One region of the Arthrobacter sp. P1_H7 genome, then DNA from elsewhere that is predicted to be linked to it. Evidence: predicted binding sites of a transcription regulator. Region 1 holds the regulator's gene; the other holds the start of a gene.
The links. Region 1 encodes HrcA, which represses chaperone genes, less so after heat shock. Its sites were predicted from a motif close to TTNGCACTCGNNNNNNNCGAGTGCNAA; they were not measured.
Positions count from the first base shown of each region.

Region 1 (13,946 bases):
ACCTGATTTCCACCGCACCCAACGTGGAATACGAGGTGACGCTGGAGGACAAGAAGGTCGTCCACGTCACGAACCCCAGCGAATACCCCACCGGCAAGATCGCGGAAGTCCGCGAGCCGATGGTGTCCGCCACCATCCTTGCGCCGAACGAGTTTGTCGGCGCCATCATGGAGCTGTGCCAGAGCAGGCGCGGCGTCATGGGCGGCATGGACTACCTCTCCGAGGACCGGGTGGAAATCCGTTACCGCCTGCCGCTGGCCGAAATCGTCTTCGATTTCTTCGACATCCTCAAGTCCAAGACCCGCGGCTACGGGTCACTGGACTGGAAGGCCGACGGCGAGCAGGTGGCCGACCTGGTCAAGGTGGACATCATGCTCCAGGGCGAGCAGGTTGATGCGTTCTCCGCCATCACCCACCGTGACAAGGCCTACGCCTACGGCGTGATGATGACCGGCAAGCTGCGCGAGCTCATTCCGCGCCAGCAGTTCGAGGTGCCCATCCAGGCCGCCATCGGCTCCCGGATCATCGCCCGCGAAAGCATCCGCGCCATCCGCAAGGATGTCCTGGCCAAGTGCTACGGCGGTGACATCACCCGAAAGCGCAAGCTGCTGGAAAAGCAGAAGGAAGGCAAGAAGCGCATGAAGATGGTGGGACGCGTCGAGGTGCCGCAGGAGGCCTTCATCGCCGCGCTGACAACGGACGAGTCCAAGGACAAGGCCAAGAAGTAACGGTGCAGGTATTGACTGTTGCTGCAGTATCGGCAGGCCGGGCCCGTGCCTAGCGTCCTTCCCCTCGGCGACCCGGCGCCGCCGGACGGGCTCCTGCCCGGCCAGGCGCGCGAGGGCGCCGATCAGCGCGCTTTCGGGCTGTATGTGCACATCCCGTTCTGCGCGGTCCGCTGCGGGTACTGCGACTTCAACACGTACACCGCCACCGAGCTGGGCGGCGGGGCCTCCCAGGACGCCTACGCCGCCACCGCGATCGCGGAAGTGGAGTTCGCCGCCGCGGCCCTGAGGGGCAGCGGCCTGCCTGACCGTCCCCTCAGCACGGTCTTCTTCGGCGGCGGCACCCCCACGCTGCTGCCGGCGGAGGACCTGGCGCGGATCCTCACAGCCGCTATCGGCGCCTGGGGCCTGCAGCCCGGCGCCGAGGTAACCACCGAGGCGAACCCCGATTCCGTCACGCCCGCATCCCTGCAGCTGCTCGCCGACGCCGGGTTCACCCGGGTCTCGTTCGGCATGCAGTCGGCCGTGCCGCATGTCCTGAAGGTCCTGGACCGCACCCACACGCCGAGCCGGGTGCCCGAGGTGGTGCAGTGGGCGCGCGATGCCGGGCTCGCCGTCAGTCTCGACCTCATTTACGGGACGCCGGGGGAGTCGCTGGAAGACTGGCGGTACTCGCTCGAGACCGCACTTTCCTACGCCCCCGACCACATCAGCGCCTATGCCCTGATCGTTGAAGACGGCACCAAGCTTGCCGCGCAGATCCGCCGTGGCGAAGTCCCGGAAATTGACGACGACGACCACGCCGCCAAATACGAACTCGCCGACGAACTGATTTCCGCCGCCGGGCTCGCCTGGTACGAGGTCAGCAACTGGTCCCGCACCCCCGAACAGGCCTGCCGGCACAACCTCGCCTACTGGCGCGGGGACGACTGGTGGGGCATCGGGCCCGGGGCGCACTCGCACGTCGGCGGCGTCCGCTGGTGGAACGTCAAGCACCCCACCGCCTACGCCAACCGCCTCGGCGCCGGGGTCTCACCGGCCGCCGGACGCGAAACGCTGGACACCGAAACCCGCAACGTGGAACACGTCATGCTCGAGGCCCGGCTCAACTCCGGACTCGACATCCCGAGCCTCGGCGGCCTGGGGGACACCGGCAGGCACGCCGTCGCGGGGCTGATCGCTGACGGCCTCGTGGACCCCGCGGCCGCCTTCAAGGGCCGGCTCATCCTCACTCTCAAGGGCCGGCTGCTGGCCGACGCCGTCGTCCGCAGGATCCTGCCGGACTAGTCTGCCCGGCCGCAAAGCCTCCACAATTTGGCTGCCCGTATCAGCGGCCGCACACAGCCTGCCCCACAAAAAAGAGCCGGCCGCTGCCCCATACGGGAAGCGGCCGGCTCTCTCTAGCTTGGTCCGGGCCGGCTATTTGATCCAGCGCAGGTTGAACTCGTAACGGTGCGGCTGGCCGCGGTTGACGTGGATGCCTGCCGCCACCGAGAAGCACGTCACAGCAATCCAGATCACCGTGGCGAGCACGGCGAAGAGGTTGCCCACCACCGGGATGAAGACCAGCAGATTGGCCAGCACTGCGGCGATGGTCGGCGGCAGCGTGAAATTGAGGGCTTCCTTGGATTCCTGCGCCGTGAACGGGCCGCGGTCCTTGAAGATGAGGTAGATCAGCAGCGACGGCACGCAGCCCAGGATGCCGCCGAAGTGGGCGAGCGTGGCCCACTGGCGGTCCTCGCTGGCCGTCAGCGGCAGCGCGTTTGCCGGAACCCCATGGTACGGGGGCTGGCCATGGCCAGCCTGATTGCCCGTGTGTTCGCGTGCGTTATCTGCCACGGTGTAGCCCTTCGGATTGCGGTGATGCGTTGCTGCCTGGGTTGTGCCTGAACTAGCCGGGACCGCACTGGAAGCGCGGCCGCCGTTTCAAGAATACTTGCTCGCGCCCGGAAATGGAGATCAGGGGGCGGCCGCCGCGGCGGACTAGGGCACGGTGAGGAAGTCAATGACCTCTTCCACGCGGCCGAGCAGCGACGCCTCCAGATCAGCGTAGCTGCGGACAGCACCCAGGAGTTTCTGCCAGCCCAGGCCGATGTCCTCCTTTGTGGAGTGGGGCCAGCCGAAAGCCATCAGGATGCCGGTCTTCCAGTCCATGCCGCGGGGGATCACCGGCCACTGCTCGATCCCCAGGACCGCGGGCCGGATGGCCTGCCACACGTCCACGTAGGGGTGCCCCACAATGAGGACGTTGCCGGCGGCGCCCGGTGAGGCCATGACGGCATCGGCGATCCGCGACTCCTTGGAGTCGGGCACCAGGTGGTCCACGAGCACGCCGAGGCGCCGCCCCGGGCCCGGGCCGAACTCCGCCACGGCGGCCGCGAGGTCGTCAATGCCGTGCAGGGGTTCGACGACGATGCCCTCCACCCGGAGGTCATCGCCCCACACCTTCTCCACCAGCTCGGCGTCGTGCTTTCCTTCCACCCAGATACGGCTGGCCTTGGCCACCTGGGCGCGCTGCCCCGCCACCCGCACCGAGCCCGACGCCGTGCGGCCGGCACCGGCGGCCGGTGCCGTTTTATTCGGGGCCGGCGGCATCAGGCGGATGGGCTGGCCCTCCAGGAGGAAGCCAAAGCCGAGGCGGAAGGACCGCGACTTGCCCCGCCGGTCCTCCAGCGCCACCACGTGCATGCCGCCGGACTTCTCCACCCGGGTTACGGCGCCCACCCAGCCGGACTGGACCTCTTCGAGGACCATCCCGCGTTCCACCGGGACTTCCGGCAACTGGGTCTTGGTGGGGGCGGACAGGTCCTGGGGTCCCCAGTTCTGGTACGACATCTCTACACGCTTACTTTGCACTCGGAATGTACGGCGGTCGGTGGAACTCTCCGGGGCCGGAACCGGACCGCGACGGCGCGGCAACGGCAGCGGCTGCCACGGTCTCGGCGCCGGCGTGACGGGAATCGCGTTCCCGCGGGCCACGCCTGGAGCGAATCCAATGCTAACAACGCGGCGACTCATATTAGACTGGTTAGCACTTAGGCATGTCGAGTGCTAACCCTTGTCCTGTTGCGGACCGTCCGTGCAGCACTTGTGGACCCGGACCGGACACGGCGGACGGCACCGACTGCGGGACAGTCGATTGGAGGTGGAGCGTGAGCGAACCGCGCAAACTCGAAGTGCTGCGCGCCATCGTGGAGGACTACGTCCATTCGCGTGAGCCCGTTGGTTCCAAAGCGCTCGTGGAACGGCACCATCTCGGCGTCTCCAGCGCCACGATCCGAAACGACATGGCGGCGCTGGAAGATGAGGGCCTGATCACGGCACCGCACACGAGCGCCGGCCGGATCCCCACCGACAAGGGCTACCGGCTTTTCGTCGACCAGATCTCAGCGGTGAAGCCGTTGTCCCCGGCTGAGCGCCGGGCCATCCAGGCGCTGCTGGAAGGATCCGACGACCTCGACGACATCCTTGACCGGACCGTGAGGCTCCTCTCGCACCTGACCAACCAGGTCGCCGTCGTGCAGTATCCGCTGCTCAGCCGCGCCCGGGTGCGACACATCGAGTTCGTGCTGCTGGCGCCCCGGAAAGTGCTGGCGGTACTGATCGCGGACAGCGGCAAGGTGGAGCAGCGCGTGATCGACGTCGGGCAGGACCTTCCCGACGACGCGCTGGCGGAACTGCGGACCAGCTTTCTGGCCAGCCTCTCCGGAACCCCGCTGAGCCTGATGCCGCAGCTGCTGCCCGCCGTCGTTGCCGGTGGCCCGCCGGCGCGGCGCGGAGCGGCCCAGGCGCTGGCCCGCGGCCTGGAGGCCCTGGCCACGAGCAGCCGCGAAGAGCGCATGGTCATGGCCGGCACCGCCAACCTGGCCCGCTCCAACGTGGACTTCCCGCTCAGCATCGGCCCCGTGCTCGAGGCCCTCGAGGAGCAGGTGGTCATGCTCCGCCTGCTCAGCGAAATGGCCGAAGACCCGCGGGGTGTCACGGTCAGCATCGGCCGGGAAAACCCTTACGACGGTCTGGCCGAGGCCTCGGTTGTGGCCACAGCCTACGGGCCGGACGCCACGGCCAAGGTCGGCGTGCTTGGGCCCACCCGGATGGACTATCCCACCACCATGGCCGCCGTCCGCGCGGTGGCCCGCTACCTTTCGAGGATCCTGGGGCCCTGACAGGCCCGGGACCGAACACGACTTCTTGCCCCACAGGCAGTGCCCCACAGGCAGTACGAAAAGGAAGAGATACACACTTTGAGCAGCCACTACGACGTTCTTGGAGTCTCCCGCGACGCATCGGGGGAGGAGATCAAGAAGGCCTACCGGAAACTGGCCCGCACCCTGCACCCGGATGTGAACCCCGGGGAGGACGCCTCGGACAGGTTCAAGGCAGTCACCCACGCTTACGAGGTCCTCTCTGATCCGCAGAAGCGCCGGGTCTACGACACCACCGGCAACGAGAACGGTACCGACAACGGCTTCGGCGGCGGCAGCTACTCGGGCCAGGGCTTCGCCTTCCAGGACATCTTCGAGACCTTCTTCGGCGCCGGTGGCGGCCAGGGCGGCCCGGCGTCCCGGGTCCGCCGCGGCCAGGACGCGCTGATCAGCGTCCGGATCGACCTCCGCGACGCAGTGTTCGGCGTGAACAAGAAGCTCGAGGTCGACACGGCCGTCATCTGCCCCACGTGCGATGGGTCCTGCTGCCGCGAGGGCACCCACCCGGTCCGCTGCGACATCTGTGGCGGCAGCGGTCAGGTCCAGCGCGCCGTGCGGTCCATCCTGGGCCAGGTCATGACATCCGCCCCCTGCGGATCCTGCGAGGGGTTCGGCACCGTCATCAAGGACCCCTGCAACGAATGCAGCGGCCAGGGCCGGATCCGCAGCCGCCGCTCCCTGACCGTCAAGGTCCCGGCCGGTGTCGCCACCGGCACCCGCATCCAGCTGTCCGGCCAGGGCGAGGCAGGCCCTGCCGGTGGCCCCGCCGGGGACCTGTACGTGGAGATCCGGGTCAACAACGACCCCACCTACGTGCGCGAGGGCGATGACCTCCACGCGAGCCTCAACATTCCCATGACGGCTGCCGCGCTCGGCACCGAAATATCCCTCGACACCTTCGACGGGCAGCAGGAGATCGACGTCAAGGCCGGCACCCAGTCGGGCGAGGTCATCACCCTGCGCGGCCTCGGCGTCACGCACCTGCGCGGTCACGGCCGCGGCGACCTGAAGGTGCACCTGCAGGTGGAAACGCCGGTCAAGCTCGATCACGTCCAGGAAGAACTGCTCCGCCAGTTGGCCAAGCACCGCGGCGAGCACCACACGGAAGGAAAGCTTGCGGCCAGCGGCGGCGTCTTCGCCAAACTGCGGGACCGGCTCGGTAACCTGTAGCGGTGAGTAACCCGGTCTTCTTCACCTCCCCAGGCACCCTGGACCAGCAGGTCCCCGGCTCGGCCTTCGTCCTCGAGGGTGGCGAGGCGCGCCACGCCGTCACCGTCAAACGGATCGCCGTCGGCGAAGTCGTCGACATCGCGGACGGCGCCGGCAAACGCCTGACCGGCACCGTGACCGCCGTCGCTCCCGGGGAGCTGACCGTCGAATGCGTGGACCTTGCAGAGGAACCTCCGCCGGGAATCCGGCTGGTCCTGGTCCAGGCCCTCGCCAAGGGCGATCGCGACGAACTCGCGGCCGAAACCGCGACTGAGTTGGGCATCGACGCCGTCATTCCCTGGCAGGCCGAACGGTCCATTGTGCGGTGGAAGGCTGAGCGGGCCGCGAAGGCGCATGCCAAATGGCAGTCAGTGGTGACGGCCGCCGCCAAACAGGCGCGCCGGGCATGGATTCCCGAGGTCCGGGCCGCCGTCGACGGCGCCGGGCTGCAGGCGGCCGTGGCGGCGGCAGACCTCGCCGTCATCCTGCATGAAGACGCCGTACGCCCCCTGCGGCTCGTCCTGGAATCCTGGTTGGAATCCGCGCAGCCCGGCGAGGTTATGGCAGGCGATGCCGGATCCCGTGAGGTCCTGCTGATAGTGGGTCCGGAAGGCGGCATCAGCCCGCGGGAGGTAACCCGGCTCTGCGACGCCGGCGCGGTCACGGCCCTTTTGGGGCACCATGTGCTGCGTTCGTCCACGGCGGGGCCCGCCGCCACCGTGTTGGCCAGCGACATCCTCGGCCGCTGGTGACCTGCTGCAGCCGCCGTCACCAGTGACAGTGGCGGCTATTTGACCGTGAAGGTTATTTGACCGTGAACCCGCGGGTGTCCTGGAATACTTCCTTGGCGCTGTCGGCTGCGTCCACCTGGGACACCCGGACCTCGTAATTGCCCGGGCCGAGGTTCACGGACAACGTGAACAGCCCAGACTGGGTTGCATCGGCCGAGGCGGTGGCGCTGCCGTTGAGATAGGCGGTCTTGGCGTTGTCGCCGTCGCCGTCAACCTTGAGGATCGCCCAGCGGAGCTTCCCGCCCTGGACGGTGCTGCGGCCACGGATCTTGACCGAACCGTCGCCCACGGACGTGCCCTCCTGCGGATCAATGATCCACACAGGTGCCACCATCCCGGCGCTGCGGGACGTCGGCTCGCCCAGACGGACGTGGTTGAAGGCGACGTAGTCCGTGTGTCCGTCCACCAGCACAACCACCTGGACCTGCTGTCCGGCATCGATGAGGCCGGCGCTGGCCGCGGCAGCTGTCGCCGTGTAGACGAGCTGCTGGATGGCGCGCTCGGCCATGGCCGCATCCACGTTGCTGTTGAAGGCATCAGCGGAGACATCCACGGTGATGACGTTCTTGCCGGAGATCGACGTCGCCAGCTTCTTCGGATTCTGCCACGGCGTGAAGAAATCCGGGTCCAGCGGCTTCTGCGACATCATGACCCGCAGGGCGCGGGTGACGGGATTGTCCTGGTCGGGAACGTCGCGGAACTCGCGGTAGAGAAACGCGTTGTCATTGCCCCGGCCGATCCAATACACGGGAGCCTTGTTCGACGTCTGCGCTGTCTCGAGCGGGGCGCTCGTGGTGGGTACGCCCGACGCCGGGACGGGAATGAGTTCCGACGGGCTGCTGGAATTCGTGATGCTGCTCTGCGGCGTCGCCACGCAGCCGGACAGGACGAGGGCGGCAGGCAGCGCCAACGCCAGCGCGGCGCGGCGGACGCGCCCCACCGATGGCTGCTGAACTCCACGCTTGCTGATGCCGCTGTCCCTTCGTCTTACGCCCCGCGTTCCGCGGTGATGATCCGTTTGTAGCCGTCGCAGGCCGCTGGCGGCCGTCCCCGTCCCTCACCGGCCGGAGACCGGCCCGGCGATCCCGGGAGAGCCGGATTCCAGCATGGCACACGGGCACGGCGCGGCAGCCGGGTTTGGGCCCCGGCGCCGGAACTGCAACGGGAACGATATGAGGCCGATACAAAGTTGATACCTAACGGGGCCTGCCGGTGGTTCCTCGCGCGGACGTGGTACGGCCGCTTGTCTATGCCTGCTGTGCCAGCAGCCCGATGGTGTACTGGCACAGCAGCACTATCCTCCGATGAGCTCCTTGACTGGCCCCTCGTGCAGGGCCACGTAAACGTAGTCTCGGATCCGATTCGCCTCCGGGTCTGTCATAGTCCGGGCGAGGGGACGCAGCACCAGGCGTATCAGCGCATTGGCCTGACCATGTGGCTTGGTTCTATAGCCGATGGCGCCCCTCGTCGCTGAGCCAGCGATGCCTGCCGGGGTCGTTTAGGGCAGACTGGTGGCGTGAGCGGAATCCGGTGGGTGCTGCACGTCGATCTCGACCAGTTCATCGCGGCTGTCGAAGTGCTCCGGCGGCCGGAGCTTGCGGGCAAGCCGATCATTGTCGGCGGCCGGGGCGACCCCACGGAACGCGCTGTGGTGTCGACCGCATCCTACGAAGCCCGGGCATTCGGCGTCGGTTCCGGCATGCCCTTAAGCATTGCTGCCCGGAAAGTGCCCGACGCCGTGATCCTGCCAGTCGATCAGGAGGCTTACCTAGCGGCGTCTGAAATCGTCATGGCTACCTTGCGCGCGCAGCCCGGCGCCACCGTGCAGGTGTTGGGGTGGGACGAAGCCTTTGTGGGCATCACGATAGAGAATCCGGAAGCCTACGCACGGCAGGTGCAGGCCGCTGTCCTGGCCCGTACACAGCTGCATTGCAGTGTGGGCATCGGCGACACCCTGGTCCGAGCCAAGGTCGCCACCGGGTTCGGCAAGCCGGCCGGCGTCTTCCGTCTCACTGCCGGGAACTGGCTCGCTGTCATGGGCAGTCGGCCCACCAAGGACCTGTGGGGCGTCGGAACCAAGGTGTCGGGCCGGCTGGCCAAACTCGGCATCAACACAGTCGCCGAGCTCGCCGCGTTCGACCCCCAAGACCTGGTGCCGGAGTTCGGCCCCAGGATGGGACCTTGGTACGCGGAACTCGGACGCGGGGACGGCACCAGCGTTGTGGACGCCACCCCGTGGGTCGCCCGCGGGCATAGCCGGGAGACCACCTTCCAGCGCGACCTGACCGCACCCGCCCAGGTGGACGACGCCGTGAGGGAGCTGACAGCGCGTGTCCTGGAGGATGTTGTGGCCGAAGGACGGCCCGTGGTTGGGCTGACCCTGAAAGTTCGCTACGCGCCGTTCGTCACCAAGACGCACGCGAAGAAAATTCCCGAGACATTCGACCGGAACGAAATCCTCGCACGGGCGTTGGACCTCGCAGCCGGAATCGAAGCGGGCCGTCCGATCCGCCTCCTGGGCCTGCGGGCCGAAATGGCAATGCCCGACGATGCCCGAACGGGACATACGCCGACGCGCGGCGGTTGGTGACGGCGTCGCTGCCTTCCCGCCGCAGCGTTCTGCGGGCAGGCTGAAAATGACCCTGAGAACCCCTCAAGTGAAAGCTAGGCTGGGAGGATGGAATACCAGATCCGCCAGGCCGCGGGTGGGGACGCTGATGCCGTAGTCCGGATGCACACCCGGGCCCATGAGGAATGCTACGGGCACCTTCTGTCCCCGGCGTTCTTCGATGCGCGCCGTGCCAGCATCCCGGAGCGCGTGGAAAAACGCCGACCTTATCGGGACAGCGCCGAGCCTCGAATCATCGCCGTGGACAAGGGCAATGAAATCGTCGGATTTGCCGACGCAGGTACGGGACGTGACGATGACCTACCCGGAGAGCTTGAGCTTTACTCCATCTACACACTGGGGCGCACCCATGGCACCGGGCTCGGGGAGGCCCTGCTGAGGGCCGCCCTCGGCGATTTACCCGCCTACCTGTGGGTGCTTGAGGCCAACCCCCGCGCTCAGGCCTTTTATGCCAAGAACGGTTTTCAGCCCGATGGGACACGAAAATTGCTTTCACCCGACTGGGAGGATCTACCTGAGACACGGATGGTCCGCTCCGACATTTCGCCGGCCACATCCACGCCGAGCCCGACAGAGTTTCGCCGGGCGTATTCGGGCCCCAGTCCGGCGATTCTCACGTCAGAAGCGAATGAATGTACCGCTGCGAAATCATCCATCGTGTATTCGTGCAGGAGGAGACGCTCAGTCTGCAATTCCATGGGTCCATCATGCCGGAGCCGGAGCCGGAGCCGGCGCATCGGCCTGGCGGACCCGAGGGTCAGAACCTGAGAATGTTCAGTTCCGCGGCCGGCTCGAAACCAAGCCGTGCATAAAAGTCGCGTGATTCGTCGGAGGGGGAAAGTACCATCCGTACGGCATTGATGCCTTGCGCGAACCGGATCGAGGCGTCCACGAGCCGGCCGCCGACTCCGGCGTTCCGAAACTCCGGAAGGACGTAGGCGTTGCCCAGATAGACCCACCGGGACGATTCCGTTCCCGGTTTGTGCGTCCGCAAACGCACCCCGTCCGTTAGAGTCGGACCAATGAAACGGGCTGTGATCCTCGGAGGCACTGGCGTTCTTGGCCGCGCGATTGCGTGGCGGCTGATCCGTGCCGGCTGGGCCGTGGACATGACGGGCCGGGACCGGACCAAGATGCCGGCTGACCTGGCTGCCGCCGGTGCCCGATTTATCGCCGCCGAACGTCGTGACGACGACGCCCTGGCCGGGGTGATGGCCGGTGGTGCCGATCTCCTCGTGGACGCGGTGTGTTACACGGAGGCCGACGCCCGGCAACTCCTGCCGCACCTGGCCGCGGTGACCTCCGCCGTCATGCTCTCGAGCAAGGCCGTGTACGTCGACGCCGCCGGCAACCACGTCAATTCCGATATACCGCCCCGCTTTGAGGCGCCCATCCTCGAGGGCAACCCGACCATGCGGCCGGGAGCAGGAGACTACGACTCCCGGGAAGGCTATGGCGCGAACAAGGTGGCCGCAGAGCACGCCCTCCTGGACAGCGGCCATCCGGTGACTGTGATCCGGGCTTCCAAAGTACATGGTGAGGGCGCGGCCCTGCCCCGGGAATGGATGTTCGTCAAACGGGTGCTCGACCGGCGCCCGGCCGTATTCCTGGCCCATGCGGGGCAGGGCGCGGACCACACGACGGCAGCGGTGAACACGGCGGCCCTCGTGGAACGGGTGGCCGCCGTGCCCGCGGCACGGATCCTCAACAGCGCCGATCCAGATGCGCCGAATGCCCGGCAGATCGCCGCAGCAATCGCCCGCCACCTGGGCCACCACTGGGAAGAGGTGCTGCTGGATGACACCGCACCCGCGGGCCTCGGCGACCACCCGTGGGATTTCCGGCCCCCGCTGGTACTCAGCACCAAGGCCTCCCGCGACCTGGCCTATGAGCCGGTTGGGACATACGCCCAGACCATCCCGCATCAGGTGGACTGGCTGGTGAAGGCGGCAGCGGCCGGAGCCATGCCGGGAACCGACGATCCGTCCCTCGGGCACTATCTCGACTACAGCCGTGAAGAACAGTTCACCGCTGGTTCCGCCCTGCGGACACGCCAACGACCCCTGTGAGGGGCTAACGGTGTGAGGGGCTAAGGGTTTGAGGGGACCACGGGTTTGTCGACGAGAATGGCGGCCTGCGGATGTTTTTCCATGGCCCTCGGTGAACGCACCAGCTGGGCGCGCATCGCAAAGCCTTGTTCGGTGAACCGGAGCGCCACCTCCTCGGGGGCGTGAAGTTCCGTGCGGAGCTGGACGTCGTGTCCGTAGGCGCGGTCAATCGTGCGGTGGCCGCTGCCGGCGTGGAAAGCGACCAGCGCCGACCCGCCAGGGCGGAGCGCCCTCCAGAACTCGCGCGCGATCGCCGGCAGCGCCGTCGGGGGAGAGCGGATGATCGAATACCAGGCGAGGACGCCGTCCGCGGCTGCGTCGGCCTGGGGCAGGTCCGCCAGCTCTCCGGCTTCGAACAACAGCCCGGGATGCAGTTGTTGCGCGACCCGGACCATTTCGGGCGACACGTCGACACCGCTGACGTTCAGCCCCGCCCGGCCGAGGTAACTGGTCATGCGTCCGGCACCGCATCCGACGTCGATCACCGTCCGGTCCGCCGTGGCGCGCAGGTGCGCGATGAAGTGGTCCATCATGGCCATATCCAGCGGGGCCTCGAAGCTGGTATCCGGGATCACCGCTGAATAGGTCTCGGCCACTGTGTCATACGCAGATCTGACGTCCATCAAATTTTCGTGGTTTGCCATCAACCGAGCCTAACGGCCATGGCCGGCGAACCCGTGGTGCCGAATTCTTACGTCATGCAACGGGTCCGTGACACGTTGTGTCGCTGCGCGACTGTGCGTTGCGGCCGGGCTTGGGAACCCGTGTCCGCGGTGGTTGATTGGGGCTACCAGCGCTCGAAAGGACCCGCCATGACGGAACAAACTGATCTCAGCCCGACGACACTCCGCCACATTCTCGGACACTTCGCCACCGGGCTGACGGTTATCACCGCAGCAACCCAGCACGGGCCGGCCGGTTTCACCTGCCAGTCCTTCGCCTCCCTGTCCCTGGAGCCGGCCCTGGTCACGTTCAGCCCCGCGCGGACGTCCAGCACCTGGCCGCTGCTGCGTGCGGCGGGCCGGTTTACCGTGAACATCCTGCCCGCTGAGCACCAGCACCTGGCGGGGCAGTTCGCGCGCTCGGGGACGGAGAAGTTCGCCGGCGTCGGCCACTCTCCTTCGCCGCTGGGCAACCCCGTTCTGGACCGGGCCCTGGCGTGGGTGGACTGCGAACTCCACCAGGAGTACGACGGCGGCGACCACACGATCGTCGTCGGCGCCGTCCGCGCCCTGGGCGCCCGCCCCGACGCTGAGCCCCTGCTCTTCTACAAGGGAAGTTACGTGGGCGTCCGGTCCTGCGCCGGCGCGCTGGAGAGCGTGGCATGACCGTGTCGACGCCGGAACCGGAGCCGGAGCCGCAACCGGAACCGGAACCTGGCAATGCGGAACAGCCGTGCCCGGCAACAGGCGCCCACTGGCTGGATGGGTGGGTCGTCTTCGGTCACACGTACCCGTAACGGCCGGCGCCGGATCCCCTCCGGCGTCGGCCGCGCCGCGCTGGCGTAAGATGGAAGCACCCGTAGACCCGGGCCGCGGGCGGTGCGAACCGCCGTCGGTACGGATCACGGCGACAGACCATATTCATACTGGAGGGGACCAGAGGCCCGCGGGCCAACACCATGACTGAAGCAGCGAACGGCAAGGCCCGGTTCAGCGCCCGAGAACGCACCGCAGGGGAATTTCCCCACTCCCTACCAGGGCTGCGGACGGAGGTGGTCTTGTTCGACGACTCAGAGCAGATGGTCCAGTCGCTGGGCAGCCATGACGAAGCCTTAAGGTTCATCGAAAACCAGTTCCCCGCCGTCGATTTCCATGTCCGGGGCAACGAGCTTGCGATCAGCGGTCCTGCCGCCGACGTGCCGCGCATCATGCGCCTGCTCAACGAGGTGCGCGGGCTGGTGGCCCGAGGCACTGTCATCACCCCGGCCGTCCTGCAGCAGCTCGTCTCCATGCTCCGCAGCCAGTCCCTGCAGAACCCCGTGGAAGTGCTGACCACCAACATCCTCTCCACCCGCGGGAAGACCATCCGGCCCAAGACGCTGAACCAGAAGAACTATGTGGACGCGATCGACGCGAACACGGTCATCTTCGGGATCGGCCCGGCCGGTACCGGCAAGACCTACCTGGCGATGGCCAAGGCCGTCCAGGCCCTGCAGCAGAAGGAAGTCAGCCGCATCATCCTGACCCGTCCTGCCGTCGAGGCGGGGGAGCGGCTCGGCTTCCTCCCGGGCACCCTGAGCGACAAGATCGACCCGTACCTGCGGCCGCTCTACGACG
Region 1 covers NZ_JBFUCO010000016.1:61,684-75,629, forward strand. Annotated here, with positions in the region: gene lepA (translation elongation factor 4) at 1-728, shown strand, start outside; gene hemW (radical SAM family heme chaperone HemW) at 774-2,012, shown strand; gene AC1DXI_RS15615 (DUF4870 domain-containing protein) at 2,145-2,564, opposite strand; gene AC1DXI_RS15620 (DUF3097 domain-containing protein) at 2,709-3,560, opposite strand; gene hrcA (heat-inducible transcriptional repressor HrcA) at 3,878-4,891, shown strand; gene dnaJ (molecular chaperone DnaJ) at 4,970-6,100, shown strand; gene AC1DXI_RS15635 (16S rRNA (uracil(1498)-N(3))-methyltransferase) at 6,103-6,891, shown strand; gene AC1DXI_RS15640 (GerMN domain-containing protein) at 6,944-7,870, opposite strand; gene AC1DXI_RS15645 (DNA polymerase IV) at 8,447-9,520, shown strand; gene AC1DXI_RS15650 (N-acetyltransferase family protein) at 9,608-10,327, shown strand; gene AC1DXI_RS15655 (GNAT family N-acetyltransferase) at 10,317-10,553, opposite strand; gene AC1DXI_RS15660 (NAD-dependent epimerase/dehydratase family protein) at 10,582-11,628, shown strand; gene AC1DXI_RS15665 (class I SAM-dependent DNA methyltransferase) at 11,649-12,290, opposite strand; gene AC1DXI_RS15670 (flavin reductase family protein) at 12,480-12,995, shown strand; gene AC1DXI_RS15675 (PhoH family protein) at 13,289-13,946, shown strand, end outside.

Region 2 (17,422 bases), on a different contig from region 1:
AGCGCTGCGGGATGCCGGGTTCAAGGACGTGACCGTCGTGGCCCGCAACGAAGAATCCGGCCGCGCCCTGGCCGAACAGTACGGCTTCGCCTGGAGCGCCGAACTGGGCGCTGCGGCGTCCGGTACCGGCATGGCCGACATGCTGATCAACGTCACCCCTATCGGTATGGCAGGCGGCCCGGACGCCGCCGCGCTGCCCTTCCCGCAGGAGGCCATCGACGCCGCCAAAGTGGTGTTCGACGTCGTCGCGCTCCCGGCCGAGACGCCCCTCATCAAGGCCGGCCGCGCGGCCGGCAAGACCGTGATCACCGGAGCCGAGGTGGCCACGATCCAGGCGCTCGAGCAGTTCGTGCTGTACACCGGCGTCCGGCCGACCGACGAGCAAATCCGGGCCGCCGAGGAGTTCACGCGGGCCCAGTAACCCGGCCGCCCAACCGCTTCCCTGGGATCCTGCCGGCGGGGCCCTGCGCCCGGGGCCCGCTGGCGGGGCTAGACGGGCTCCACCGAGATGGCCACCCGGTCCTCGCCGATCCTGGTGAGGACCAGGGTGGCCGATTTCTTGTCCTTGTGTTTGGCGCTGCCGCCGGGCAGGAGTTGCTTGCGCAGCTCCTCCGGCGTGACAGCGGTGCCGCGTTTCTTGATGTCCAGGACCCCGATGCCTTGATCCTTGACCCAGGACTTGAGTGCCTTGACGTTGAACGGCATCACCTCCAGGACCCTGTAGGCCCTGGCGAACGGGGTGTCGTGCAGCTCCGGGGCGCAGATGTAGGCGATGTGCTCGTCCACGAGGTGCCCGCCCAGCTGGAGCGCGACGTCGGCCACCAGGCCGGCGCGGATCACCGCGCCGTCGGGCTCGTACAGGTACCCCTCCACGGGTCCCACGGGCGCCACCGGGCCGGCGCCGAAGTCCTCGCCGCTGGTGAGCTCAGCGGAACCAAGGGGTCCGAGCACGAGGGCCGCGCGCCGCACCCCGGGACGCCGCACCGCGTTGAACCACAGGGCCACTTCGGTCACGTCCCCGCCCACAGAGACCCACTGCGCCTCGCAGCCGGCCGGCACGGAATCGTGCGGCATGCCCGGTCCCATCTTCACGCCGACGGCGCGGCCGGAGCCGGCGAGTGACTCCACGAAGGACAGCGGCGGGGAGAAATCCTCCGGATCCCAGATCCGCTTGGTTCCGGAAGTGGACGTCGTGCGCCGGGCGGGGTCGAGCCAGACGCCGTCGATCCCCTCGAGCGATACCGACGTGGCATCGGAATGGACCACGGTGGCATTGCGGAACGGGATCAGGTTCATCGTGGCGCAGGCGGCCGTGGCCTCGTCCATTTCCACGGAGGTGACGACCAGGTCCAGGGAAGCCAGGGCCATGGAATCCGCCCCGAGCCCGCAGCCCAGATCCGCGACGTGGCCGATCCCGGCCTCCGCGAACCGCTGCGCGTGCCGTGCCGCCACCGTGAGCCGGGTGGCCTGCTCCAGGCCGGCCTTGGTGAAAATCATCTGCCGGGCGAACTCGCCGAACTTCGCCTCGGCCTTGGTCCGCAGCCGGGACTGGGTGAGCACGGCCGAGACCATTTCGGGGGAGTGGCCGGCCTTGCGCAGCGCCGCCGTGAGGCGGAAGGCCTCGTCTTCGCGGTACGGCCCCAACGACGCCAGCAGCTCCCAGCCCTCGGGGGTGAGGATCGGGGCAATATGTTCCTGCGGTGCGTCAGTCATGCCATCCAGCGTAGTTGAGGTCCGCGGGCGCGCTGTGACCGGACGGCGGGGGCTAGGCTTGACGGCATGGAAGACAGCGGCACAGGCGACAGCATCTCAGCGGACACAGCCGGACAGGACACGGTCGGGAACGACGACGCCGGGCAGGAGCGCCGGCGCCCGCAGGGGCTGGCCCGCTACGCAAAACCGGCGCTGATCGCCGGCGCGGTGATCGCCGTCGTGTCCGTCGCACTTTTGGTGATCATCTTCTTCCTCGACTCCTTCAACGCCACCGTGTATTCCGTCGGCGGCAAGAACGTCCAGGACGCCACGGACGAGGCCCGGGCCATCCGCGACACCTATACCGCGGCCCGGCTCGGCGGCATCATCTTCCTCATCGCAGGGATCCTGCTGGCCGCCGCCGGCGCCGTGCTGATGTACCGGCACCGGAACGACGAAGGCCAGGACACGGACGAAGACGACGGCGAGGACGTGGACTTCGACGACCTCGCAGGCCAGTAGCCACCGAGTAGGCGCACGCGGGGGCGCAGCGCGTGGGCCCCGCGCCCGCAACGCCAAGCGGTGCCACAGGCCACAGGACATGCCCAGCCTCCTGCGCCATGAATGGGCATGTCCTCCCGGGCAGCTCACGCTCGTTGCGCATGTCCATCGCTCAGCGCGGGCAGCGAACATGATGCCCAAATGCCCTCCGGCCGCCACGAAGATTGGGCATGTCCTCCGGGGCAGCCCGCACCCGCTGGGCATGTCCATCGCTCAGCGCGGGCAGCGAACATGATGCCCAAGTGTCCACCGGCCGCAGCGAAAAATGGGCATGTCCCCCGGGGCGAAATGTTCACCCGGAACGAATTTCTGGCACTCGCCTTGACCGAGTGCTAACCATTTACATAGAGTCGTCATTAGCACTCTCCCTAGGAGGGTGCTAACACATGAAGCGCGCTCCGCCAGGCACGCTGCCGGCACCGCGACGACGGTCTGTGCGCCTTGGCATCACCGCTTCATAGTCCACAAATTTGCTGACGAAAAGGAGAGGTCCGAGTGTCGGTCTCTATTAAGCCTCTTGAGGATCGTATTGTTGTCCGCCCGCTCGAAGCCGAGCAGACCACGGCTTCCGGCCTGGTCATCCCGGACTCCGCGCAGGAGAAGCCGCAGGAAGGCGAAGTTGTTGCAGTAGGCCCCGGCCGCTTCGACGACAACGGCAACCGCGTTCCCATCGACGTTGCCGTCGGCGACGTCGTCATCTACTCCAAGTACGGTGGAACCGAAGTCAAGACCGGCGGCACCGAGTACCTCGTGCTCTCCGCCCGCGACGTTCTGGCGATCGTCGTAAAGTAACTCTCTTGGACCCCCGCGCAGCCGATCCTTTCGCATTGAATGGATCAGTTGCGCGGGGTTCTGTCTTGAAAGGACAAAACCATGGCAAAGCAGCTTGCGTTTAACGACGCTGCCCGCCGGTCGCTTGAAGCCGGCATCGATAAGCTCGCCAACACCGTCAAGGTCACGCTGGGCCCGCGAGGCCGCAACGTCGTACTGGACAAGAAGTGGGGCGCCCCCACGATCACCAACGATGGCGTGACCATCGCCCGGGAAATCGAGCTGGACGACCCCTACGAGAACCTTGGCGCGCAGCTTGCCAAGGAGGTCGCCACCAAGACCAATGATGTTGCCGGCGACGGCACCACCACCGCCACCGTCCTGGCCCAGGCCCTGGTCAAGGAAGGCCTCCGCAACGTAGCGGCAGGCGCCGCTCCGGGCGAAATCAAGCGCGGCATCGAGGTTTCGGTCGAGGCCGTCGCTGCCCGCCTGCTGGAGAACGCGCGCCCGGTTGAAGGCACGCAGGTCGCCAACGTGGCCGCAATCTCCGCCCAGAGCGACGAGGTCGGCGAGCTCCTGGCCGAGGCGTTCGGCAAGGTCGGCAAGGATGGTGTGATCACCATCGAGGAATCCTCCACCACGCAGACCGAGCTGGTCCTCACCGAGGGCATGCAGTTCGACAAGGGCTACCTGTCCCCGTACTTCGTCACCGACGCGGAACGCCAGGAGGCCGTCCTCGAGGACGCCCTGATCCTGATCAACCAGGGCAAGATCTCCTCGGTGCAGGACTTCCTGCCGCTGCTGGAAAAGGCGCTGCAGAGTTCCAAGCCGCTCTTCATCATCGCCGAAGACGTCGAGGGCGAGGCCCTGTCCACGCTGATCGTCAACCGCATCCGCGGCACGCTGAACGTCGTTGCCGTCAAGGCGCCGGGCTTCGGTGACCGCCGCAAGGCCATGCTGCAGGACATCGCGACCCTCACCGGTGCGCAGGTTGTCTCCGCGGAGCTGGGCCTGAGCCTGGACACCGTTGGCCTCGAGGTGCTCGGCACCGCACGCCGCATCACGATCACCAAGGACAACACCACGATCGTCGACGGCGCCGGTTCGGCCGAGGACGTCGCCGCCCGTGTTGCCCAGCTGCGCGCCGAGCTGACCCGCACCGATTCGGACTGGGACAAGGAAAAGCTGCAGGAACGCCTGGCCAAGCTGGCCGGCGGCATCGGCGTGATCAAGGTTGGCGCTGCCACCGAGGTTGAGCTGAAGGAAAAGAAGCACCGCATCGAGGACGCCGTGTCCTCCACCCGCGCTGCCCTCGAAGAAGGCATCGTGGCTGGCGGCGGTTCCGCACTCATCCACGCGCTGAAGGCGCTCGACGAGGACGCTGCCGTCCAGGCCCTCGAAGGTGACGCGGCTGCGGCCGTCGGCATCGTTCGCCGCGCCCTGGTCCAGCCGCTGCGCTGGATCGCCCAGAACGCCGGCTTCGACGGCTATGTCGTGGCTGCCAAGGTGGCCGAATCCGCCGTGAACCAGGGCTTCAACGCCAAGTCCGGCGAATACGAAGACCTGATCGCCGCCGGCGTGATCGACCCCGTCAAGGTGACGCGTGCGGCTCTGCGCAACGCGGCCTCCATCGCAGCACTGGTCCTCACCACGGAAACCCTCGTGGTGGAGAAGCCAGCTGACGAAGACGAGCACGCAGGGCACAAGCACTAGGCTCTGCCCGCAGGGGGACGGTCCGGCAATTTGCCGGGCCGTCCCTTTTCTGTCGAGTCTCTGCTGCCGTTCTGCCGTGTTCTTGGCCGCAAGTTGCCGTGATTCTGGCAGAGTTAACCCGTCAGGCGCCGCTCCAGCGTCCCAGGTTCACTGGAAACTCCCACGTTGGCATGCCTCAATGGGGATCAGTGGCCGCCGCGGCGATTGGCCATCAAAATTACGTTTTGGTAACATGGAGGCTTTGGTTATCTGGTTGAGGGGTAGTTCTATGACACAGCAAGGAACCTTGCCCCGGCCTGCCCGGCACAATGCCGCGGCGGGGCACGATCCCGCACCCAAGACCGGCCGAAAATCCACCTTCAGGCCCGAAATCCAGGGACTCCGGTCCCTCGCCGTGCTGATGGTCATGAGCTATCACATTTGGCTGGGCCGAGTCTCCGGCGGCGTGGACGTTTTCCTGCTCATCTCGGCCTTCCTCATGACGCTGCAGTTCGTGGGCCGCTACGAGCAGGGCCGGTCCATGGCCCTCATCAAACACTGGCTGCACCTTTTCCGGCGCCTCGTCCCGGCCGCCGTCACCGTCCTGGTGGCCATCCTCGCTGCAACTGTCCTGTTCCTGCCCCGGACCCGGTGGATGGAAATCATCAACCAGGGCTGGGCCTCCCTGGTCTATGCCGAGAACTGGCTCCTGCAGACCCAGGCGACGAACTACTACGCCGCGGACCACAGCCAGGCCAGCCCCTTCCAGCATTTCTGGTCCCTTTCGATCCAGGGCCAGGTCTTTATCCTGTGGCCGCTCATTTTTGTGGGAGCCGCGATCGTCGCCAAGCGCTTCAAGCTCCGCTACCGCGTGCTGCTGTGCTACGTCTTCGCCGTGATCTTCGTTGGTTCGCTGCTCTACTCCATCGTCTTCACCCAGGCGAGCCAAACGGAGGCGTACTTCGACACCTGGGCCCGGCTGTGGGAGTTTGCCCTGGGCACGCTGGTGGCTTTGGCCCTTCCTGCCCTGCGGCTTCCGCGCGGCTGGCGGATCGGGCTTGGCTGGCTTGGCATTGTTGCCATGCTCAGTTGCGGCCTCCTGCTCAATGTCCAGGCTTCCTTCCCGGGGTTCGTGGCACTCTGGCCCACCCTGGCGGCAGCCTGCGTCATCGCCGCCGGACAGTCGGGGAGCAAGTTCGGCGTCGACCGGATCCTGAGTTCGAAGCCTTTGGTCCGGCTGGGTGACATTTCGTACGCCCTGTACCTGTGGCACTGGCCGGTCCTGGTCATCTCGCTTGCCGTGCTGCACAGGGACAAAGCGGGTCCGATCACGGGCGCCGTCATCGTCACCGTTTCACTGGTGCTCGCCTACCTCACCACCCGCTTCATTGAGAAGCCCTGGCGTGAGTGGCAGTGGCCGGAGGTGCGGCGGCGCCGCGCCCTCGTCGCCATCGCCGCGGTCGTCGCCACCGCCGCCGTGCCGCTGGCCGGGATTCAGATCCAGCAGCGCCTCGAAAGCGAGGCGGTACTGGCCCAGGCCCCGAAGAACAACCCGGGCGCCTTGGCGCTGATGCCCGGCTTTGTGGACCAGGCGGACGCCAACGCCGTCCTGCTCCCCACCCCGCAGACGCTGCCGCAGGACTGGGCCAGCCTCCCGAACTCGTGCTCCGGTGACCTGCAGCCGCAGGACAAGACGCTTCAGAAGGACTGTTTCCAGAACAATCAGTCGGACACCGGAGCGAAAAAGGTCCTGGTGATCGGTGATTCCCACGCCCAGCAGTGGCTGGGCTCAATCGGTCCCCTCAGCGATGAGAAGGGCTGGCGGCTTTACGCCATGCTCAAGGGCGCCTGCAAACCCAATATTGCGCCGCAGCACGTCTCCGCGGATTGCGACAATTTCAATGCGGCGGTCGCATCGGAAGTGAAGAACAACCCGCCGGACGCCATTATCATCGTGGGCACTGAAGCGGCGCCGTCGTCGCCACAGGAGACTGTGATCCCGGGCTTCGAAGCCACCGCGAAGTCTTGGGCGGACGAGGGCATCAAGGTCGTGGCGCTCCGGGACAATCCGCGCTTTGCCTTCAACATGGCAGAGTGCGTAGCGACCAAGGGTGCCGACGCGCCGGACTGCAGGCCGCGCGAGCAGGGCCTCCTGGCGGCGACGAATCCCTTGGCCGCGCTGGATGGCAAGCTGCCGGGCGTTGCGTTCGTTGACATGACTGACTTGATCTGCAACGGCACGGAATGCCCTGGCGCGGTCGGCAACACCTACGTCTACCTGGACAACAACCACCTCAGCCGGAGCTATGCGGCCAGCATGGCCCCCATGTTCAGCGAGAGGCTCCTCGCGGCGACCGGATGGGGCCCATAAGCCCGCCGGTTCCCGGGCGCGGCGGGCCATGGCGGGCGCCTGCGGCGCACATGCGTCAGCGCTGGGAGCGGTCCGCCCTGCGCCGCAGCTGCCGGGCGGCGTCCGGCGCCAGCCGCTTGGTCACCAGCCGGTAGAACAGCAGGACGCCGACGGCGGCCACCACGATTCCCAGTAGGTTCAGGAACAGCTGCACGGCGGAGCCGGCCGCCTTCTGGTACTCGCCCAGGACCAGTGCCACGGCGACAAACCCGGCTGCCGGCACCGTCGTGACGGAGATGAACACCCCGATCAGCGCCGCCGAGCGCCGGCTGATGACCGACAGCATCCCGGCTGTTCCGGCGAGGACGGCGACGATCAGGGAATAGGGGCCGGGGTGGTAGATGAATTCAACTGCCGAACCGTGGTCCAGCGCGTCTGTAGGGAACAGCCCGAGTGGTATGGAGAGCCACGCGGTCAGCGCGGCGGCCAGCATCGCGACGGGAAAGCCGACGCCGAGGGCCAGCGCCGCGTCACGTCCGAGCCGCCGCTGGCGCCGCACCAGGGCCACGGCCAGGGCAGCCAGCGGGCCGAACTCCGGGCCAACGGCCATGGCGCCGACGATGGCAATGGTGGAGTCCGTCACGATGCCGATGGCCGCCAGCTGCGTCGCCAGGACCAGGAACGCCAGGAAACTCCACGTCAGGCGCGAATCCTCGCCGGTCTGCCGCGACACCTCGTCCCAGATCACGGCGTCCGCGCCCTCACCTGGAGCCTCCGCTTCCGCCCGGTCGGCGCGGTCCGAGAGCACAAGGTCCGGTGCAATGACCGTAATCGACCCCCGTTGCTGGACATCGAGGGCGTGCAGCTTTTCCACGAGCCCCTCCACGGATTCCCGGGCCAGCAGAACCTCGATAACGTCCCCGGGCGGCGTGACGGAAGAATCCTTCGCCAGCGCCACTTCCGAGACGCCGACGTGATTTGTACAACTTTCGAGAACAACTCCGGACAATTCACCCGGAACACAAATGCGCAGCTGCACGATCACTTGGCGGCCTCCTCAGACTCGTACCAGCCTAGCTTCCGCCGCGCGGCCGACGACGCTGCCGACGACGCCGGCGGCCCCCCGAGAGCGCCGCCAGCGGGGCGCACGGAGGCCGCCGCCCCGGCCCCGCGGAGGACTTCGCGGCACCTGTGCGATTGGCAAAGAAAATTACGTTTCGGTAACATTGATGTTTTGGAAACCGGCCGGAAGGGTTATTTGTGTCGAACGAGCGAACCATCGTCACCCCGCCAAGGGCGGATGCAGGTTCTCCGGCGACCCGAAAAACTAGCTACCGCCCCGAAGTCCAGGGCCTTCGCGCCCTCGCGGTCCTCATGGTGGTCACGTACCACGTGTGGCTGGGCCGGGTCTCCGGCGGCGTGGACATCTTCCTCCTCATTTCAGCCTTCCTGATGACGCTCAGCTTCACACGGAAGGTCGAAAGCGGCGCGCCGCTCCGGCTGCTCAGCCACTGGCTGCATCTGCTCAAGCGCCTGCTGCCCGCCGTCGTCGTGGTCATTCTCGGCGTCCTCGCCGGCACCTGGGCCATCCTGCCGCAAAGCCGCTGGCCCGACGTCCTTGAACAGGCGTGGGCGTCCCTGCTGTACCGGCAGAACTGGCTCCTGGCGGACAGCGCGGTGGACTACTACGCCCAGGACCATTCGGGCGCGAGCCCGCTCCAGCACTTCTGGTCACTCTCGATTCAGGGCCAGGTGTTCGTGCTCTGGCCGCTCGTCTTCGCCGGCACGGCGCTGCTTTCCCGCCTGCTCCGCCGCTGGTCCGGCCAGGACCACGTCCTGCTGCGTTACCGGTCACTGCTGGTTGCGGCCTTCGGCGCCATCTTCGCTGTGTCCCTGGCGTACTCGATCCAGCAGACGGCCACGAACCAGGCCCACGCCTACTTCGATACCGGCGCGCGGCTCTGGGAGTTTGCGCTCGGCTCGCTCCTGGCCCTTGCCCTGCCGTATCTGAAGCCGGGCAGGATCCTGCGCGTCGTGCTCGGCTGGGCCGGCCTCGCGGCCATGCTTTCCTGCGGGCTGCTGCTGACCGTGGACCGTTCCTTCCCCGGCTTCATCGCGCTGTGGCCCACGCTGGCCGCCGCCGCGATCATCACCGCCGGTCAAAGCGGCAGCCGATTCGGCGTTGACCGCTTCCTGACCTGGAAACCCCTGGTGGCGCTGGGGGATAACTCCTATGCGCTCTACCTCTGGCACTGGCCGCTGCTGGTCCTGGCCCTCGCCGGGGCGGGCATCACGGCGCCCAACCTGTTCCAGGGTCTGTGCATCGTTGCCGCGTCCGTCGTCCTGGCCGTACTCACCACCCGTTTCGTCGAGAAGCCTCTGCGCGAATGGCACTGGCCCAAGCGCCGCGCCTGGCGTACCGCCGTCGTGATTGCCGCCTGTGGTGCCTTGCTGGCGGGTCCCGTCGCCGTGTGGCAGAGCCAACTCCTGGCCGACGAAGCCGAGGCCGCGTCCCAGCCCAAGGAACTGACCCCCGGCGCGGCCGCCCTGGCACCGGAAAACGCCGGCAAACCCACTCCGGCAGCCAAGATCATCCCCGCGCCGGCGGCGATGAAGAACGAGTGGGCGGACATCGATGGGCTGTGCACGGACGGAAACGTCCCAAGCGACCCCCTGCTGCAGGGCTGCCTGCAGAACAACAAGCCGGACAAGGTCACCAAGCGGATCGTGGTGCTCGGTGACTCGCACGCCCAGCAGTACATGGCGGCGCTGGGCCCCATCGCGAAAAGCCACGGCTGGGAAGTTGTCACGCTCCTGAAGGGCAACTGCCGCTTCGGCGGGGAGTCCCCGGAGCGGGACGCTGACTGCAACGCCTTCAACCGGGCCAGCGCGCAGTACGTCCTGGACCACCGCCCCGACGCCGTTTTCACGGTGGCGTCGCTGACCCACAAGGAAGCGCCCTTCGAGACCGAAGTGCCGGAGTACCTGGCGGGCATCAAGCCCTTCACCGACGCCGGCATGGACGTGGTGGGCATCCGCGACAACCCCCGCTTCAACATCAATATGCCCGAGTGCGTCCAGAAGAATGGCGAGGACGCCTCGGAGTGCAACGTGCCGGAGCAGGAATCGCTCGCGGGGTCCTCGCCGCTGGACGCGTACCGCGGCCAGGTGCCCAGGCTGCACCTCATGGACATGAGCGATTTCATCTGCGCCGACGGAACGTGCCCCGCGGTGGTCGGCAACGTTTACGTCTACAAGGATGACAACCATCTGACCAAGACGTACGTCCAGACCATGATCCCCATGTTCGAACGGCGGCTGCTCGCCGCCACCGGCTGGAAGTAGGCCGGCGCCCGCCGGCTGGACGTGGGCCGGCGCCCACCGGCTGGAAGTGGGCCGGCGCCCGCCGGCTGGACGTGGGCCGGCGCCCGCCGGCTGGTGCGGGCCCGGGCGGCCGGGGGAGCCCTCCGGGCATGGGGCGGCTCACATTGAAGCCGGACATTACCGCCCGGAATATGGCTATCGCCGCCAAGGTTCTACTATTTATTGAGGACTTCTGCACGAATCAACTGCACGAACCTTCTGCATGACCTTCTGCACAGGCCAGACCCGTAATGACGGGCTGGTCATCTGTTGCAACCCCTACCCGTGACCCCGTAACCCAAGGTAAGAGGCGCACTCATGACCCAGCCCGAACACGATCCCTTCGGCTTCATCGGCCTGACGTACGACGACGTCCTGCTCCTGCCCGGCCACACCGACGTGATCCCCTCGGAGGCGGACACGTCTTCCCGGATCTCCAAGCGCATCACGGTCCAGACCCCGCTGCTCTCCGCCGCGATGGACACCGTCACGGAGTCCCGGATGGCCATCGCCATGGCCCGCCAGGGCGGCCTCGGCGTCGTGCACCGCAACCTCTCCATCGCTGACCAGGCCGACCAGGTGGACCGGGTCAAGCGCAGCGAATCCGGCATGATCACCAACCCCCTGACCATCGGCCCCGAGGCCACGCTGGCCGAACTGGACGAAATCTGCGCCCGCTACCGCGTCTCCGGCCTGCCGGTCGTGGACGAGGGCAACAGGCTGCTGGGCATCGTCACCAACCGCGACACCCGCTTCGTGCCCGAATCTGACTTCCCGCTGCGGCTGGTCAGCGACGTCATGACCAAGATGCCGCTCGTGACCGGACACGTCGGCATCAGCCGCGAGGAAGCCTCGCACAAGCTGGCCACGAACAAGATCGAGAAGCTCCCGCTCGTTGACGAGCAGGGCCGGCTCAAGGGCCTGATCACCACGAAGGACTTCACCAAGGCCGAGCAGTACCCGCTCGCCACCAAGGACGACGAGGGCCGCCTGCGCGTCGGCGCGGCGATCGGCTTCTTCGGCGACGGCTGGGAACGTGCCATGGCGCTCATCGATGCCGGTGTGGATGCCCTCTTCGTGGACACCGCGAACGGCCACTCCCAGGGTGTGCTGGAAATGATCCGCCGGCTCAAGTCCGATCCCGTTGCCGCGCACGTGGACATCATCGGCGGCCAGGCCGCCACCCGCGAAGGTGCGCAGGCACTTATCGACGCCGGTGCCGACGGCATCAAGGTCGGTGTCGGTCCCGGGTCCATTTGCACCACCCGCGTGGTGGCCGGCGTCGGCGTTCCGCAGATCACCGCCATCTACGAGTCGGCGAAGGCTGCCATCCCGGCCGGCGTCCCGCTGATTGCCGACGGCGGCCTGCAGTACTCCGGTGACATCGGCAAGGCGCTCGTCGCCGGCGCCGACACCGTGATGCTCGGCTCCCTCCTGGCCGGTTGCGACGAATCCCCGGGCGACCTGATTTTCGTCAACGGCAAGCAGTTCAAGAGCTACCGCGGCATGGGCTCCCTCGGCGCCATGCAGACCCGCGGCAAGAACACCTCCTACTCCAAGGACCGCTACTTCCAGGCCGACGTCTCCGGCGATGACAAGCTCATCCCGGAAGGCATCGAGGGCCGGGTTGCGTACCGCGGTCCGCTGTCGTCGGTGAGCCCGCCGAAACCACAGTTTCGGCGGGCTCACCCGGTTCCAGGACGGCCCGATTCCAAGCAGCGGTGCCGCTCACGCCGGCTCCGGGTCCCGGAACTAGGCTGGAGGCATGTCAGAACTCCTGCCGGCCCGCGAGCCCAAACGCAAGCTCGCGCTCAAGCCCTACGCCCGCGCCGTGGCGCAAGTGCTGCGGGTGAGCTTCCGGGCCTCGCCCGCCGCCGTCGTCATGAAGGTCCTGGGGTCCCTGATCTCGGCGCTGCTGCCGCTGGTCACGACGTACTTTGCCGCCCTGACCACCACGTCGCTGGCCGCCGCCTACGCGGGCGACGCTGACGCCGGCCGGCAGGCCGTCGTGTACGTCATCATCACCGCGGCACTCGGGCTCTTCTGGGGATCGTTCAGCAGCGTGGACCGCTACATCCAGCAGCTCATGAGTTTCCGGGTCGGCGCGATCGTCGGGGACCTGATGTACGAGCGCTTCCTGTCCCTGGACTTCTGGCGCTACGACGACAAAGAGACCGTGGACCTGTACGACCGGGCGAAGCGTTTCTCCGACTCCTACGCCCGCGTCCTGGACCGGATTGCCGCCATCTTCACCCAGCTCATCTCCGTGCTGCTCGCGATCGGCGCGCTGCTGCTGGTCAGCTGGTGGATCGCCGTGATCGTCCTGATTGCGATCGTCCCCAGCGTCTACCTGCAGTTCAAGCTCTCCCGCGAACAGATCGCGCACTGGAACACCCAGGTCGATTCGCGCAGGCAGCGCAGGATGATCGAAACCAACCTCCTGCGTCCGCAGCACATCGCCGAGATGCGGCTCTACGGGATCGTCGGCTACCTGATGGGCCTGCGCTCCCGGCTGCGGGACGCCGATGAAAAGCGCCGGCTGGACTTCCAGAAGCGCTATATCCCCAAACAGCTCGCGGCCGATGCCCTGCAGTACGGCGCGGAGGTGGTCTCGCTGATCTGGGTGGTGGGCCAGATCATCGCCCGGGCCCAGCCGGTGGGGCAGTTCCTCTATGTCCAGCAGATTGTCAGCCGCGCCCTCTCGACCGCCAACAGCCTCGTCTCCTCACTGAGCTCGATCGACGAGGACCTGGCGAACCTCACGGACTACGAGCTCTTCATGGCCCTGCCCGTGCCGTCCGGCCACGCCCCGCCGCTGCTGCAGGCGCCGAAGACGGTGGAACTGCGGGACATCCGCTTCACCTACACCGGCAGCGAACTGGAGGTGATCCGCGGCATTTCGCTGACCATTCGGCAAGGCCAGCACATCGCGATCGTGGGGGAGAACGGCGCCGGCAAGTCCACCCTGATCCGCATCCTGGCCGGGCTGTACCGTCCCGACTCCGGGCAGGTGATGCTCGACGGCGTGGACCTCGCCGCCGTCGACGTCACCTCCTGGCACCGGCACCTGGCGGTGCTCAGCCAGGAGTTCCTCAAATACGAATTCGCCACCGCGGCGGAAAACATCTTCTTCGGCGACGTCGATTCGCCCCGCGACGACGGACGGGTCCGCCGCTCCGCCGCGGATGCCGAAGCCCTCGAATTCATCAACAAACTGCCCAACGGCCTGGACAACCACGTCAGCAACTGGATGGAGGACCCGCGCGGGCGGAAGGGCTCCGGTCTTTCCGGCGGGCAGTGGCAGCGGCTGGCGATGGCCCGGAACTTCTACCGCGGCGCATCATTTATGGTGATGGACGAGCCGACGTCGGCCATCGACGCGCTGGCGGAGCACCGGATCTTCACGCGGCTCTTCGCTGACCGCAGCAGCACCATCATCGCCATCAGCCACCGCCTGGCCACGATCGAGAAGGCCGATGTGGTCTACATGCTCGAGGACGGCCGCATCGTGGAACAAGGCACCCACAAGGAACTGGTGGCACGCCGCGGCCGGTACTTCCGGATGTTCGAGTCCCAGCTCACCGTCCCGGACACCGAGAACGTCAGCGGCGAGTAAGCGGAGCGCCCTCGATGGTCGTCCGCACCCGGGCCAGGCTGGGTTCCGGCGGGACACTGCTGAAACCGAAGCCGACGGCGGGGCGGACGGCGGCGAGCGGGCCGGCGTCGGCGCCGTCCCAGCTGACGGTCGCGGAGTCGATGCGATGCAGATCGGTGACCCCGTAGTATTCCCGCCGGCCGCCCTTGGCCGTGCCCGCAGTGCGTACGCCGGGGAGGACCCTGGCCGCAACGGGGCTGACCGCACGCAGCCAGCGCGGATGCACCGCCAGAGCCCGGGGGACCAGCCGCGCCACGGCGCCCAGCCGGGTGCGGGACCCGAGCCGGGCTCGGATCCGCAGCGGGCCGGCGTCGACCGCGAGCTGCCCGGCCCGATGCTCTGATGCCAGGGGCACGATACAGGTCTCGTCGAAGTTGTAGACCGCGCTGATGAAATCGGCGGCTTCGACGCTCGGCGCGAGCAGGATCCGGTGGCCGGAGGGCAGCTGGACCATCGCGTCGGTGAGCGGCCCGAAGGGGGACTGCGTCCATAGGCCCACCACCGCGCGCAGGCCCGATCCCGTGCCGATCCCGGCAATGTGTCCGTCGAATATCCAGCGCTGGTCCATGACGTTCACAGTACGTCGAAGCGGAGCCGCGCGTCCGCTGGGATAACCTAGAGCAGTGACTTACGAGATTGAGATTGGCCGAGGCAAGCGTGGGCGTCGTGCCTACTCCCTGGATGACATTGCGATCGTCCCCAACCGGCGCACCCGTGACCCCAAGGACGTCTCCGTCTCCTGGCAGATCGATGCCTACAAGTTCGACATGCCGGTCATCGCGGCGCCGATGGATTCGGCCATGTCGCCGGAGACCGTCATCGCCCTGGGCCGCCTCGGCGGACTCGGTGTGCTCGACCTCGAAGGCCTGTGGACCCGGTACGAGGACCCGCAGTCCGTACTGGACGAAATCGCGGGCCTGGCCGACGAGACCAACAGCCCGGCCGTCACCCGGCGCATGCAGGAGCTCTATCAGGCGCCGATCCAGCCCGAGCTGGTCACTTCCCGCCTCGCCGAGATCCGCGCCGCCGGCGTCACGGTGGCCGGCTCCCTGACCCCGCAGCGCACGCAGGAACACTACAAGACAGTGGTGGCCGCCGGCGTCGACATCTTCGTCATCCGCGGCACCACTGTCTCGGCTGAGCACGTCTCCAAGGACCACGAGCCGCTGAACCTCAAGCAGTTCATCTACGAACTCGACGTTCCCGTGATCGTCGGCGGGGCAGCCGGCTACACCCCGGCCCTGCACCTGATGCGCACCGGCGCCGCCGGCGTGCTGGTCGGCTTCGGCGGCGGAGCCACCACCACCACCCGCCGCGCCCTGGGCATCCACTCGCCGATGGCCTCCGCGATCTCCGACGTCGCGGCGGCCCGCCGGGACTACATGGACGAGTCCGGGGGACGCTACGTCCATGTGATCGCCGACGGCGGCATGGGATCTTCCGGTGACATCGTCAAGGCCATCGCCATGGGCGCCGACGCCGTGATGCTGGGCAGCGCCCTGGCCCGCGCCGACGAAGCCCCCGGCAAGGGCTGGCACTGGGGCCAGGAAGCCCACCACCTCGAACTGCCCCGCGGCGACAGGGTCAACGTGGGAACGGTCGGGCCGCTCGAAGAGGTTCTGTTCGGGCCCGGCCACCACACCAACGGAACCTCCAACCTCGTCGGCGCGCTGCGCCGTTCAATGGCGACCACCGGCTACTCGGACCTGAAGGAATTCCAGCGCGTCGACGTCGTCGTCTCGCCGTACGCCGGCAACTGAAACCGCACGCCGGGCGTTGATTGGCCCTGCCCATCCGGGAAACTTGGACGTAGTCTGGTGCCCTACGAGGTTCGATCCGGATGGAGGCGTGACATGAACAGTTTTCCCGGCGGTTCTGCCGAGGCCGGAGGTGCCCTCGGGCCAGCGGCACGCGAGGCTTCACTCACTGTGCTCAGGGGCAGCACCGCCCCCGGCAAAGAACTCGACATCCTGATCGTGGGCGGAGGCATCGTGGGTGCCGGCGCCGCCCTCGACGCCGTCACCCGCGGGCTCAGCGTCGGCATCGTCGAGGCGAACGACTGGGCAGCCGGGACGTCATCGCGGTCCTCGAAGCTCATCCACGGTGGCCTCCGGTACCTCGAAATGCTCGACTTCGGCCTGGTCAAAGAGGCACTGCATGAGCGCGGCCTCATTCTCTCCGTACTGGCACCGCACCTGGCCCGGCCGGTCCCGTTCCTGTACCCGCTCCACAAGCCGTTCCTGGAGCGGCCCTATGTCGGCGCCGGAATCGCCCTGTACGACGCGATGTCCATCACCGGCGGGCACAGCCGCGGCGTCCCCTTCCACAAGCACCTGAGCCGGCGCGGAACCCTGCGCGCCGCCCCCAGCCTCAAGGACGACGCCTTCGTCGGATCCATCCGCTACTACGACGGGCAAGTCGACGACGCCAAGTACGTCGCCAACCTCGTGCGGACCGCGGCGCACTATGGCGCCCACGCGGTCAACCAGATGTCGGTTGTGGACTTCGTGCGCGAAGGCGAGCGCGTGGTCGGCGCCAAGGTGGTCAACCACGAGGACGGCTCCAGCTTCAAAATCCGGGCCAAGCAGGTCATCAATGCCACCGGTGTCTGGACCGACGAAACCCAAGCCATGGTGACAGACCGCGGGCAGCTCAAGGTACGGGCCTCCAAGGGCATCCACCTCGTGGTGCCCCGCGACCGGATCCAGTCCACGGTGGGGCTGATCCTGCGGACCGAGAAGTCCGTGCTGTTCGTGATCCCCTGGGGCAGGCACTGGATCATCGGGACCACTGACACCGACTGGCACCTCGACAAGGCCCACCCCGCGGCCTCCAGCAAGGACATCGACTACCTCCTCGAACACGTCAACAAGGTCCTCAAGCGGCCGCTGACCCGCGAGGACGTCGAAGGCGTCTACGCGGGGTTGCGGCCGCTGCTGGCCGGGGAAAGCGATTCCACCGCCAAGCTCTCCCGCGAACACGTGGTGGCCCACCCCGTGCCGGGTCTGGTGGTGGTGGCAGGCGGTAAATGGACCACCTACCGGGTCATGGCCAAGGACGCGGTCGACGAGGCAACGCGCAGCATGGACGAGCGCGTCCCGGCCAGTTGCACGGAGTCCGTCCCCCTGCTGGGGGCGAGCGGGTTCAAGGCCGCATGGAACCAGCGGAACCGGATGGCGGAGGAGACCGGCGTCCACGTTGCCCGAATCGAACACCTCCTCAACCGCTACGGTGCCATGACGCCGGAGGTGCTGGCGCTCATCGCGGACAGTCCGGAACTGGCCGAGCCGTTGCCGGGCGCTGACGACTACCTGGCCGCCGAAGCCGTCTACGCGGCC
Region 2 covers NZ_JBFUCO010000017.1:101,158-118,579, reverse strand. Annotated here, with positions in the region: gene AC1DXI_RS17085 (shikimate 5-dehydrogenase) at 1-421, shown strand, start outside; gene AC1DXI_RS17080 (class I SAM-dependent methyltransferase) at 490-1,713, opposite strand; gene AC1DXI_RS17075 (hypothetical protein) at 1,780-2,214, shown strand; gene groES (co-chaperone GroES) at 2,749-3,045, shown strand; gene groL (chaperonin GroEL) at 3,127-4,737, shown strand; gene AC1DXI_RS17060 (acyltransferase family protein) at 5,006-7,087, shown strand; gene AC1DXI_RS17055 (DUF389 domain-containing protein) at 7,143-8,024, opposite strand; gene AC1DXI_RS17050 (acyltransferase family protein) at 8,327-10,411, shown strand; partial or broken gene guaB (IMP dehydrogenase) at 10,748-12,088, shown strand; gene AC1DXI_RS17040 (ABC transporter ATP-binding protein) at 12,195-14,045, shown strand; gene AC1DXI_RS17035 (hypothetical protein) at 14,032-14,652, opposite strand; gene AC1DXI_RS17030 (GuaB3 family IMP dehydrogenase-related protein) at 14,708-15,844, shown strand; gene AC1DXI_RS17025 (glycerol-3-phosphate dehydrogenase/oxidase) at 15,938-17,422, shown strand, end outside.
Region 2: the regulator HrcA is predicted to act here: its motif matches at 2,563-2,589, upstream of groES (co-chaperone GroES).